DNA from 2 places in the Shewanella sp. ULN5 genome. Region 1 is predicted to be linked to the other one. Evidence: predicted binding sites of a transcription regulator. Region 1 holds the regulator's gene; the other holds the start of a gene.
What was found. Region 1 encodes NrdR, which represses ribonucleotide reductase genes. Its sites were predicted from a motif close to AAACACNANATNTNGTGTTT; they were not measured.
Positions count from the first base shown of each region.

Region 1 (5,980 bases):
TATTAAGCCAACGTTTCCTGAAAACGGTGCTATTAGGCTGTGATAATGTAAATCAGCACTGGCAGCCGCTAATCTTGCTGAAGCGATATCTACTTTGGCTTTTTGTGCTTCAATTTCTGTTTGCGTTATGGCGTTGACGTCGATGAGTCGTCCGAATTCATCTTGGATGCGTAATTCATCGGCGTAGTATGCTTTGGCCTCTGCCATATTGGCAGTGGCTTTGGCATTTTCTATGGTGATTAGTACTTGTCCTTGGCTGACATATTGATTCGATTTGACGTTAATTTGATCTATTTTTCCACTGATTTGCGGAGCAAGAAACACCGATTGTTTGGCTTTTAATTTACCGACAAGTGTAATGGATTGAGCTAATGGATGATTATCCACTTTGGCAGTGATTACAGGGATCGTTCTTGAAGCCGGTTTTTCTTTAGGTTGTGGCTTATCTTTGCTAAGCACCATCCCGGTAATTGCAGCGGTCAGTAAAATAATAAGGATGATAATTTTTTTCATAAAAAAGCGATCTCAATAAGAGTATTAGCCAAAACACGAGTGGGAGTTTAGTGGGGCTATTGTATTCATTTTTTATCATTGGAGCGTAAAGGTGTGTAAAACTCAGCGATTTTTTTGTTTCTAAACATAATGATGATGCAAATATGTGAATGGTTTTACTTGTGCTTTAATGTGTTGTTGATTTTTATTGGTTTAATTGTACGGTTATTTATTCGTTACACTGTGGAGGAGGGAGGAAGTGGTGTGAGCTTAATTGCAATGGTCGTTGCAACCGCTTTGCTGCAGCTAAAAATGCCGATTTCAATTAGCAAAGATATAAGGGCTGGTTAACATGTCATATTTTTACCAAACTTAACCGCTAACCGCTAACCGCTAACCGCTAACCGCTAACCGCTAACCGCTAACCATTAACAACTTATCAATAACCAATGGCATGTCAGGGGGAATAACGTTTTTAAACCATGGTATTAAGGTCATTCGTGTTAAAAACACGCTATTGATAATAAAATTGAAGCTTTTGAATATAAATTTAATGATATTTTGAGCGTGCAATCAGTTTGTGGCAAGACAAACAAAAACAGGAGCCGAAGCTCCCGTTTTATTAACAGTATGATTACTTAGTCATTCGCTTGTATTTTAAACGATGAGGTTCGACGATATCCGCACCATAGGTATTTTTTAACCAGGTTGAATATTCTGTAAAGTTGCCTTCATAGAAGTTAACTTTACCTTCGTCACGGTAATCTAAGATGTGAGTCGCGATACGGTCTAAGAACCAACGGTCATGCGAAATCACCATGGCACATCCAGGGAACTCAAGCAGAGCTTCTTCGAGTGCGCGCAGGGTTTCTACATCTAAATCGTTGGTGGGTTCATCGAGGAGTAATACGTTACCGCCAGCTTGAAGCAGCTTAGAAAGGTGAACTCGGTTACGTTCACCACCTGACAGCGTACCAATAATTTTTTGTTGATCGCCACCACGGAAGTTAAAGCGGCCAACATAAGCACGGCTAGGTATTTCCATATTGCCGACTTTCATAATGTCTTGGCCGCCAGAGATTTCTTGCCAAACGGTATTTTTATCATTCATTGAGTCACGGAACTGCTCAACAGAGGCAATTTGTACCGATTCACCAATCGAAATACTGCCGCTATCTGGTTGCTCAGTGCCTGAAATCATTCTGAATAAGGTTGATTTACCGGCGCCGTTAGCGCCAATAATGCCAACAATCGCCCCTTTAGGCACGGTAAATGATAAATTATCAATTAACACTCTATCGCCATAGGATTTGGTTAAGTTATTGACTTCGATAACTTTGTCGCCTAAGCGTGGTCCTGGTGGAATGAATAATTCATTGGTTTCATTACGCTTTTGATAGTCATTGGTGTTCAACTCTTCAAAGCGAGCCATACGGGCTTTACCTTTAGATTGACGACCTTTTGCCCCTTGGCGAACCCACTCTAATTCTTTGGCAATGGTCTTCTGGCGTGCGCTTTCAGTTGCCGATTCTTGTTGTAAACGCGCATCTTTTTGCTCTAACCAAGAAGAGTAGTTACCTTCCCATGGAATACCCTCGCCACGGTCAAGTTCTAAAATCCAACCCGCGGCATTGTCTAGGAAGTAACGGTCATGGGTAATCGCCACAACTGTGCCATTATATTCCTGTAAAAAATGCTCAAGCCATGCTACTGATTCAGCATCCAAGTGGTTGGTTGGCTCATCAAGTAATAGCATTTCTGGCTTTTCAAGTAATAGGCGACAAATAGCAACACGTCGACGTTCACCACCGGATAAAACTTCGATTTTTTCATCCCAGTCAGGTAAACGTAATGCATTGGCCGCACGTTCAAGAATGTGTTCTAAATTATGGGCATCCTGCGCTTGAATAATGGCTTCTAATTCACCTTGCTCTTTAGCTAATGCGTCAAAGTCGGCATCAGGCTCAGCATAAGCGGCATATACAGCATCTAAACGGGTCAAAGCGTTTTTCGCATCACTTACCGCTTCTTCTATGGCTTCACGCACGGTTTGATTTGGATTGAGTTTTGGCTCTTGAGGTAGGTAACCAATCTTTAGTCCTGGCATAGGGCGAGCTTCACCCTCAATTTCAGTATCAATACCGGCCATAATGCGCAGTAATGTTGATTTACCTGAACCGTTTAAGCCTAATACTCCAATTTTTGCACCAGGGAAAAAACTTAACGAAATGTCTTTTAAAATTTGCTTTTTAGGCGGAACAATTTTGCCCACTCTAAGCATGCTGTATACAAATTGAGCCATGGGATCCCATTATTTGATGAACACTGAATAGGTGTGATTCTAATGGAATCTGAATCTAACTTAAATCGGATTTTATCGCTTCGATGTAAATGGGTGTTTTTTATCATTATGAAACCTTGAGCACTAAGTCTATGTATCAAGGTTTCAGGGGGAATTAAGTAATAGGCGGTGATAGTGATGAGCAAGAATATGTTAGATAATGCATAAATACAGAATTTTATGCAGCTACTCTGTATAGGCTTCTTTTAAGAATTAGCCCTTTTAGGTATCAAAAGTAGAACAGTGTTTTTAGTGACTGTTTTAAGCTATCTATGAATCTAATCATCAAAAGTTTTTTACAATAAAAACATTAAGTTTATGAATAAAATCATCTATTTCATTTTCGCATGAGATTTTCTATTGCTCATAAGTAACTAAATTCATGCTGTAAGGCTGGGATTGTTTGCATTTGCAGAGTAGAATACCGCGCAACCCTACTACTATAAAACCTATCGTTGGAGTCACCATGCTTAAGAAAGCGATGAATATTGCGGATTACGATCCAGAATTATTTAAAGCCATTGAAGATGAAACTTGTCGCCAAGAAGAGCACATCGAATTAATTGCATCTGAAAACTACACCAGTCCACGTGTAATGGAAGCACAAGGTTCTCAGTTAACCAATAAGTATGCTGAAGGTTATCCTGGTAAGCGTTACTACGGTGGGTGTGAGTATGTTGACGTTGTTGAAACCTTAGCAATTGAACGTGCTAAAGCATTATTTGGTGCAACCTATGCCAACGTTCAGCCTCATTCAGGTTCGCAAGCAAACAGTGCTGTTTTCATGGCGCTATTGAAGCCAGGTGATACTGTATTAGGGATGAACCTTGCACACGGTGGTCATTTAACACACGGCTCTCCAGTTAACTTTTCTGGTAAGTTATATAATATCATTCCTTACGGTATCGATGAGTCTGGTCAAATTGACTACGATGAAATGGAACGTTTGGCGGTTGAACATAAGCCTAAAATGATGATCGGTGGTTTCTCGGCTTATTCTGGTGTTGTTGATTGGGCTAGAATGCGCGAAATTGCTGATAAAATTGGCGCATACTTCTTTGTTGATATGGCTCACGTTGCGGGCTTAATCGCTGCTGGCGTTTATCCAAACCCAGTTCCACACGCACACGTTGTGACGTCAACAACCCATAAAACTTTAGCTGGCCCACGTGGCGGTATCATTATCTCTGCAGCTGATGATGAAGATTTATATAAGAAATTAAACTCAGCGGTATTTCCTGGCGGCCAAGGTGGTCCATTAATGCATGTTATCGCCGGTAAAGCGGTAGCCTTTAAAGAAGCATTAGAGCCTGAGTTTAAAGTGTATCAGCAGCAAGTTGTTAAAAATGCTAAAGCGATGGTTGAAGTGTTTTTAGCTCGCGGATACAAAATTGTGTCTGGCGGTACAGAAAACCACTTGATGCTAGTTGATTTAATCGGTCGTGAATTGACCGGTAAAGAAGCTGATGCCGCATTAGGTAGCGCTAACATTACTGTGAACAAAAACTCAGTGCCAAATGATCCGCGTTCACCATTTGTGACTTCAGGTATCCGTATCGGTTCACCTGCAATCACGCGTCGTGGTTTCAAAGAGGCTGAAGCGAAAGAGTTAACGGGTTGGATTTGTGACATTTTAGATGATGCCCAAAATCAAGCTGTCATTGAGCGCGTTAAAGGCCAAGTATTGGCTTTATGTGCCAAATTCCCAGTTTACGGGTAATTCTGTTTTAGACTTGATTCTATGTTCAGAGTGTAAGCTGAGCCAAAGGTTAGCTTAACCTTGATGAACAAATAGGATAAACTTTAATGGCCGCTAATTTTAGCGGCCATTTTATTTTGTGGAGGTTCAATGCATTGTCCTTTTTGTAGCGCGACAGACACTAAAGTTATCGATTCGCGTTTGGTGGCAGATGGTCACCAAGTTCGCCGTCGTCGCGAATGCACTGAATGCCATGAGCGTTTCACCACGTTTGAAGGGGCTGAACTGGTTATGCCCAGAGTGATAAAACGTGATGGCAGTCGTCAGCCATTTGACGAAGAAAAATTACGTGGTGGCATGCTCCGAGCGGTTGAAAAACGCCCCGTGTCGATGGATGAGATAGAACAGGCGATTACCAAAATTAAATCCACTTTACGCGCGACAGGTGAGCGTGAAATTGATTCTGAAATGATTGGTAACTTGATGATGGAACAATTAATGAGCCTAGATAAAGTGGCTTATATTCGTTTTGCATCGGTTTATCGTGCTTTTGAAGATGTCTCTCAATTTGGCGAGGCTATCGCTAAGTTACAAAAGTAAATGTGTAAAATCCACTGAGTATTTTGTGTATGGCTTACGTGAGTGTTTTTGATACCCAAATGATGAGTCGAGCTATTCAATTGGCTCGCAAAGGACTGTACACCACCCGCCCCAATCCTTGTGTAGGTTGTGTTTTGGTGCAAAACGGTCAGATTATTGGTGAAGGTTATCATCAAGTGGCTGGTCAAGGTCATGCTGAAGTTAACGCGTTAGCCCATGCTGCTGCTAATGGTCACAAAACCGAAGGTGCAACGGCTTATGTTACCTTGGAACCTTGCAGTCATTATGGCCGTACGCCGCCCTGCGCATTAGGGGTGATTAATGCTAAAGTTGCTCGGGTTGTTATTGCTGTTAAAGATGCAAATCCCCAAGTGGCGGGTAACGGTATTAACATGTTGCGAGATGCTGGCATTCAAGTTGACGTAGGTTTATTAGAATCTGAAGCATTTGAGTTGAACCTCGGCTTCATGAAACGCATGAGAACCGGATTTCCCTGGGTAACTGTAAAAGTTGCAGCCAGTTTAGACGGCAAAACAGCGCTTAACAATGGTGAATCCAAGTGGATAACGGGCGCTACTGCCCGTGATGATGTACAAAAAATGCGCGCCCGTCATTGCGCACTTATTACTGGTGTAGAAACGATATTAGCCGATGATCCCAGCCTAAATGTCCGTTATGAGCAATTAGGTAGCTTGAAAAGCTCACTGTTACCCTCATCTCTACATCAGCCATTAAGGGTTGTGTTGGATTCAAAGGCCCGCCTAACCTCATCGTTTAAGTTATTTAACATTCAAAGTCCGATTTTGTTGGTCTCCACGCGTGATTATTCTGATGAGGTAAAATGCTCA
Region 1 covers NZ_JAPJEE010000005.1:52,595-58,574, reverse strand. The annotation lists gene ORI98_RS06600 (efflux RND transporter periplasmic adaptor subunit) at 1-513, opposite strand, end outside; gene ettA (energy-dependent translational throttle protein EttA) at 1,127-2,794, opposite strand; gene glyA (serine hydroxymethyltransferase) at 3,300-4,553, shown strand; gene nrdR (transcriptional regulator NrdR) at 4,683-5,132, shown strand; gene ribD (bifunctional diaminohydroxyphosphoribosylaminopyrimidine deaminase/5-amino-6-(5-phosphoribosylamino)uracil reductase RibD) at 5,162-5,980, shown strand, end outside.

Region 2 (5,980 bases), on a different contig from region 1:
TGCTGCTGACCTCTACTGAACTGATCCATAATTTGGTTACGTGCCGATTGCTTTAATTCACCGCTTAAAGCCGATGTTGAAAAACCTTGTTCAGCAAGTAAAGAAGCTAAGCGCTCGGTATCCGCTCTGGTTGCAGTGAACACAATTGTTTGCTTGTTTTCAGGCTGCTTCAATAGGTGGCTTAGTAAAGCCTGTTTGTGATCTAAGTGATCAGCAAACAGCATTTTTTGCTCAATGTCTTTATGTTCGGCATAACTTGCGCCAATGGCAACATGACTTGGGTTATTCAAAAGCGTTGTGGCAATGTCATTGATACTTTGATGATCTAACGTGGCTGAAAACATTAATGTCTGACGACGTTTATGGTCAGCAGCATCATTGATGGCTTTCAATTGCGGCGCAAAACCTAGGTCTAGCATGCGATCAGCTTCATCAAGGATCAGTAATTCTAAGCCATTTAAAAATAAATGCCGTTGTTGTAGATGGTCAGCAATTCGTCCCGGTGTGGCCACAATAAAATGCGGTTCACGTGCTAGGCCTTTAGCTTGGTCATTAAAATTTTCACCGCCGAGTACACTCATGGCTTTGTACTGAGTGTTAGCCACCAGTAACCTAAGCTGGCCATATACTTGCTGTGCAAGTTCACGCGTAGGCAACAAAATGAGTACCCGAGGGTCTTTTTTCGACAGCGCTCTGGTCGAAATGATCCGCTGCATTGCTGGCAATAAAAATGCTAAGGTTTTCCCCGAGCCAGTTTTCGATGACGCCATCAAATCTTTACCCGCAAGGGCAATAGGTAAGGCTTGTTCTTGGATCTCTGTGGGGGTAGTGATACCCATGTGCTTCAAACTGTCTAACAAGCGTTTATCAAGCGAAAAATCAGAAAACTGCAAAGGTGGATCCCCTAAAAAATAATAGCCCGACATTATAGCTGTATATACTGGCTATAGCCAATAACAGCTTGCTTGTTTATGCTATGAATTGATTTGAAAAGCAGAGTTCTAGTCAATTGGGAGTGGAATGACTTTTTATGGCGAGGATTGCCGGTGATAACAAAAAACGGCGCTGGGCGTTTATTTAAGATTTAATTCACTTTTAAGATTGATATTAAGGTTATCTCTCATTTGCGCGAATTGTTTCAAACATGGTTTAAGTTAGCGTTTTTCCATGCGTTTTAACATAAGCGCTGATAATTGTCAGGTCGATTGAGTGAACCATAATCAATCGTTTGAGCATTATTATACAAGATGTTGGAATTCAGATGTTTGATAATAAAATCCTACATTTAAGCTAACGTCATCCCAAAGGAATTTAAATACATGGTAGCGATTCATCATTCACCCAAAACAAAGCCAAGAGTAGGGCTTGCCTTAGGAAGTGGTGCTGCGAAAGGCTGGGCACATATTGGCGTGCTAGAAGGGCTGGCTGAACTGGGCGTTTATCCTGACAAAGTTGCTGGTTGTTCTGTTGGCGCACTTGTTGGTGCTGCATATGCTAATGATAACCTAGCGGAATTAAAAAATTGGGTATGTGGCTTTTCAAGTTGGGACATTATTAGTTTAATGGATATCAGTTGGCGAAAAGGCGGTTTAATTAGCGGCGAGAAAGTGTTTGATGTGATGTCTGCACGCATTGGTGCTATCGATATCGAAAGTTTAGCCAAACCTTTTGCTGCAGTTGCCACCGATTTGTATACTGGCCAAGAAATTTGGTTTAGGCAAGGTCCATTAAGGCATGCAGTTCGGGCCTCCTGTTCAATGCCAGGATTTTTACCTCCAGTTCAGCAAGCTGGCAGATGGTTGGTGGATGGCGCTGTGGTAAACCCTGTGCCGGTGTCTTTGTGCAGGGCACTTGACGTTGATATTGTGATTGCGGTCGATTTGAACGGTTATCGGCGCACCCAGCTACAGATATTGCCGCAGCAAATTAATAGTGAAAAATCGCCAGTGGTTGAAAAATCAGTGGCTCAAACTGAACAACAAGAATCTGGATTTATGGATTTGCTGGGGAAGGGCAAAGATTATATAGCCAGTCTAACCGACAAGTTTGCAATGGGCAGTAAGTCTCACCCCGGGATGTTGGCAGTGATGTCTCAATCTATGGATATTTTAGAGCAAAGACATAAACGGGCGCGGCTGATGGGTGACCCGCCAGATATTTGTATTATTCCAGACGTGACAGATATAGGTACGATGGAATTTCACCGCGCCGAAGAAGCCATTGCAGCGGGCAGAAAAGCAGTTGAAGATATCGCGCATTTAATCAATGCATCGATTAAAAATTAATTTATCATCCGTGTAATAGTCAGTTTTACTTCAGCGGTCAAGTGGCAAAACTATGATCGCTGGAGTGAGTCGCACAAATTTATCTTGCTTTCCTTTAGCGTAAATAATGATGATCCAGATCAATGCGCCTGATGATTAGTTAGCGCTTAATACACAACATATAGTGTTATGTGTGTTTTTTATGTCGATATGTAGTTTACGCGGCGCTAAAGGAGAATAAATCATGTTGGTTGTTATTAAACGGGACGGTTGCCGTACAGTATTTGATGCAAGTCGAATTGAAGCAGCTGTTATCGCAGCAATGGACTCTGCAGGGCAATCAGACAGCGATTATGCACATACTTTAGCCGCGGTAGTCGAAAAGCAGTTTATAGGACAGGCGGAAGTGGATATTCATCAACTGCAAGATGCGGTTGAAAATATCTTAATGTCTGGCCCGTTTAAATCTGTTGCCCGTCATTATATTGAATATCGTCATGACCGTGATGTCAGTCGCGAAACCAAAAGTAAGCTAAATCGCGAGATACGAGGTTTAGTTGAACAAAGCGATAGCAGCCTACTGAATGAAAATGCCAATAAAGACGCTAAGGTTATTCCGACGCAGCGTGATTTACTTGCAGGCATTGTGGCAAAACATTATGCCAAAACACATCTATTGCCAAAAGATGTGGTCATTGCCCATGAACGCGGTGAGTTACATTACCATGACTTAGACTACGCGCCATTTTTCCCGATGTTTAATTGCATGCTCATTGATCTAGCGGGCATGCTGACTGAAGGCTTTAAAATGGGTAATGCTGAAATCGAAACCCCAAAATCGATTTCAACGGCGACAGCCGTAACTGCTCAAATTATTGCCCAGGTAGCTAGCCATATTTACGGCGGCACGACCATTAATCGCATTGATGAAGTCTTAGCTCCTTTTGTTCAGAAAAGTTATCAAAAACATCTACTAATAGGTAAAAAATGGTGTATTGATGACGCCGAAGCCTTTGCTTCTGCACAAACTGAAAAAGAATGTCATGATGCATTTCAATCGCTTGAATATGAAGTCAACACCTTGCACACGGCTAATGGTCAAACGCCTTTTGTTACTTTTGGCTTTGGTCTCGGGGTCAGTTGGGAGTCGCGCTTAATTCAGCAATCTATCTTAACTGTGCGGATGGCCGGCTTAGGTAAAAATCGTAAAACGGCGGTATTTCCCAAATTAGTTTTTGCCATTAAAAATGGCGTAAACCATAAAGCTGCTGATGTAAATTATGATATTAAACGCCAAGCGCTAGCCTGTGCCAGTATGCGCATGTACCCTGACATTTTGAATTATGAACAAGTTGAAAAAGTGACGGGTTCCTTTAAAACCCCTATGGGGTGTCGTTCCTTTTTAGGCACATTTGAACAAGATGGTGAACTTGTACATGAAGGACGCAACAATTTAGGTGTGGTAAGTGTAAACCTGCCGCGCATCGCAATAGAAGCCAAAGGCGATGAAAGCCAGTTTTATGCTCTGCTGGAAAAACGATTAGTGGTTGCTAAAAGCGCTTTAGATACACGTATTGCCCGCTTAGTAGGGGTGAAAGCCCGTGTTGCACCGATTTTGTATATGGAAGGCGCTTGTGGTGTTCGCTTAAAGGCGGATGATGATATCAGTGAAATCTTCAAACACGGCCGCTCATCTATTTCATTAGGCTATATTGGCTTGCACGAAACCATTAATGCGCTTTATGGCACTGAAACTCATGTATTCGATGATGAACTTTTACGTGAAAAAGCGATCGCGATTGTGGCGTTTTTAAAACAAAAAACCGAACTATGGAAGCAAGAGTCTGGCTACGGCTTTAGTCTGTACAGTACCCCGAGTGAAAACCTATGTAGCCGTTTCTGTAATTTAGATGCTAAAGAGTTCGGGCTGATAAAAGGGGTAACCGATAAAGGCTACTACACCAATAGTTTCCATTTAGATGTTGAAAAGAAAGTGAATCCGTTTGATAAAATTGATTTTGAACAACCTTATCCTGAAATAACCAATGGCGGGTTTATCTGCTACGGTGAATATCCAAATATGCAACATAACATTGATGCTCTTGAAGATGTTTGGGACTACAGTTATAGCCGTGTGCCTTATTACGGCACTAACACCCCTATTGATGAATGTTATGATTGCGGATTTTTAGGGGAATTTAATTGTACCAGTAAAGGCTTTGTTTGCCCCAAATGTGGTAACCACGAGCCAAGCCGAGTTTCCGTAACTCGCCGTGTGTGTGGATATCTTGGCAGTCCAGATGCGAGACCGTTTAACTATGGTAAGCAGGAAGAGGTTAAACGTCGGGTGAAACACATCTAATGTTTTATAGCGCTTATCACAGTATTGATGTTGTTAACGGCGAGGGCACACGATGTACCTTGTTCGTTAGCGGCTGCAATCATGCTTGCAAGGGCTGTTATAACCAGTCTACCTGGCGTGTAGATGCGGGTTATCAATTTACCCAGCAGTTAGAAGACAAGATTATTGCTGATTTAAATGATACTCGCATTCGTCGCCGAGGTTTATCGCTAAGTGGTGGCGATCCTCTCCATCCTGCCAATGTTTCAGCCGTGCTGCAATTGATTCATCGAGTCAAAAAAGAGTGTATCGGAAAAGACATTTGGTTATGGACAGGTTATCAAATGGACGAGTTATCTGTAGAACAAGCTGCGATAGTGGCCTTGGTTGATGTCTTGATTGATGGCAAGTTTGAACAGGCTTTGGCTGATCCGTCATTGAAGTGGCGGGGCAGCGCAAATCAAATTATTCATACTTTTCCAAAATCTTCAGCATCCCATTGATGTAAATTAAACAGTCTAGGCATTGACAATGTTGGCTCCATTATTCATTTAAATATTATTTAATACTCATAATATGAGTATATTACACACACTATAGTTTTTAGTGTTATCTTCATAAATCAGCCCAACGGCTATTCCAAACACCATAACGCCATTCACTGATTTTGCATCTAATGGTTTGCATGTTGCTGATGCTTGTTATCTCGCATTAACGACATTCACTCTTTTCTTTTAACTGACTACGATAGACTTTGGTTCTGCGGCGGTTTTTTATTTGCTCGATGAGTAAACTCAAAAATGGTGAGTCGGTTAGTTTAGGCTTTAGCCCTTGACTCATGCGTCTTAGTTGCCGTTTGATAATGGCCATCGTCGCCAGTGCTGTTAAGGTTTTGTTTGACCAATTAATCGCCGGAGTGTTAAGCCTAAATTCTGGTGTTTTATACCACACATTAATGATATCTGGTTTGTCCGAAGCGATAAATGATGTCTTCGATTTCCTCATCAATCATCGCTTTTGGGATAGAAAATAAATTTGAGTGCTTACCAAGATTGAGCGCAATAGCTGAAGGTGCGAGGTTTTTACCTCCCATAGCTTTGAAGACTTGTCGTCCAGGATGATTGAGCTGCATCCAAACTTTCGTGTTATTGCTTTTGGCTATTTTTGCCCATTTTTTAAAAGGCGCTAACGGGGTGGTTTGTTCTAGTGCGACACCACCGGGTCCGGTCATCGCCCATTTATCAATCATCACATTACCTGTAATGATAAGACCCACACCACCATCAGCCCACTGTTGGTAAAGTTTGAAGAGCTTTTCGTCGGGTAATTGTTGGGCATTAGCGAGGTTTTCTTCCATTGCCGCTTTTACAAATCG
Region 2 covers NZ_JAPJEE010000008.1:57,032-63,011, forward strand. The annotation lists gene ORI98_RS09570 (DEAD/DEAH box helicase) at 1-893, opposite strand, end outside; gene rssA (patatin-like phospholipase RssA) at 1,320-2,285, shown strand; gene nrdD (anaerobic ribonucleoside-triphosphate reductase) at 2,509-4,626, shown strand; gene nrdG (anaerobic ribonucleoside-triphosphate reductase-activating protein) at 4,626-5,108, shown strand; gene ORI98_RS18145 (hypothetical protein) at 5,317-5,610, opposite strand; gene ORI98_RS09590 (hypothetical protein) at 5,558-5,980, opposite strand, start outside.
Region 2: nrdD (anaerobic ribonucleoside-triphosphate reductase) is a predicted target of NrdR. The motif match lies at 2,435-2,454, and genes of this name have one in related genera.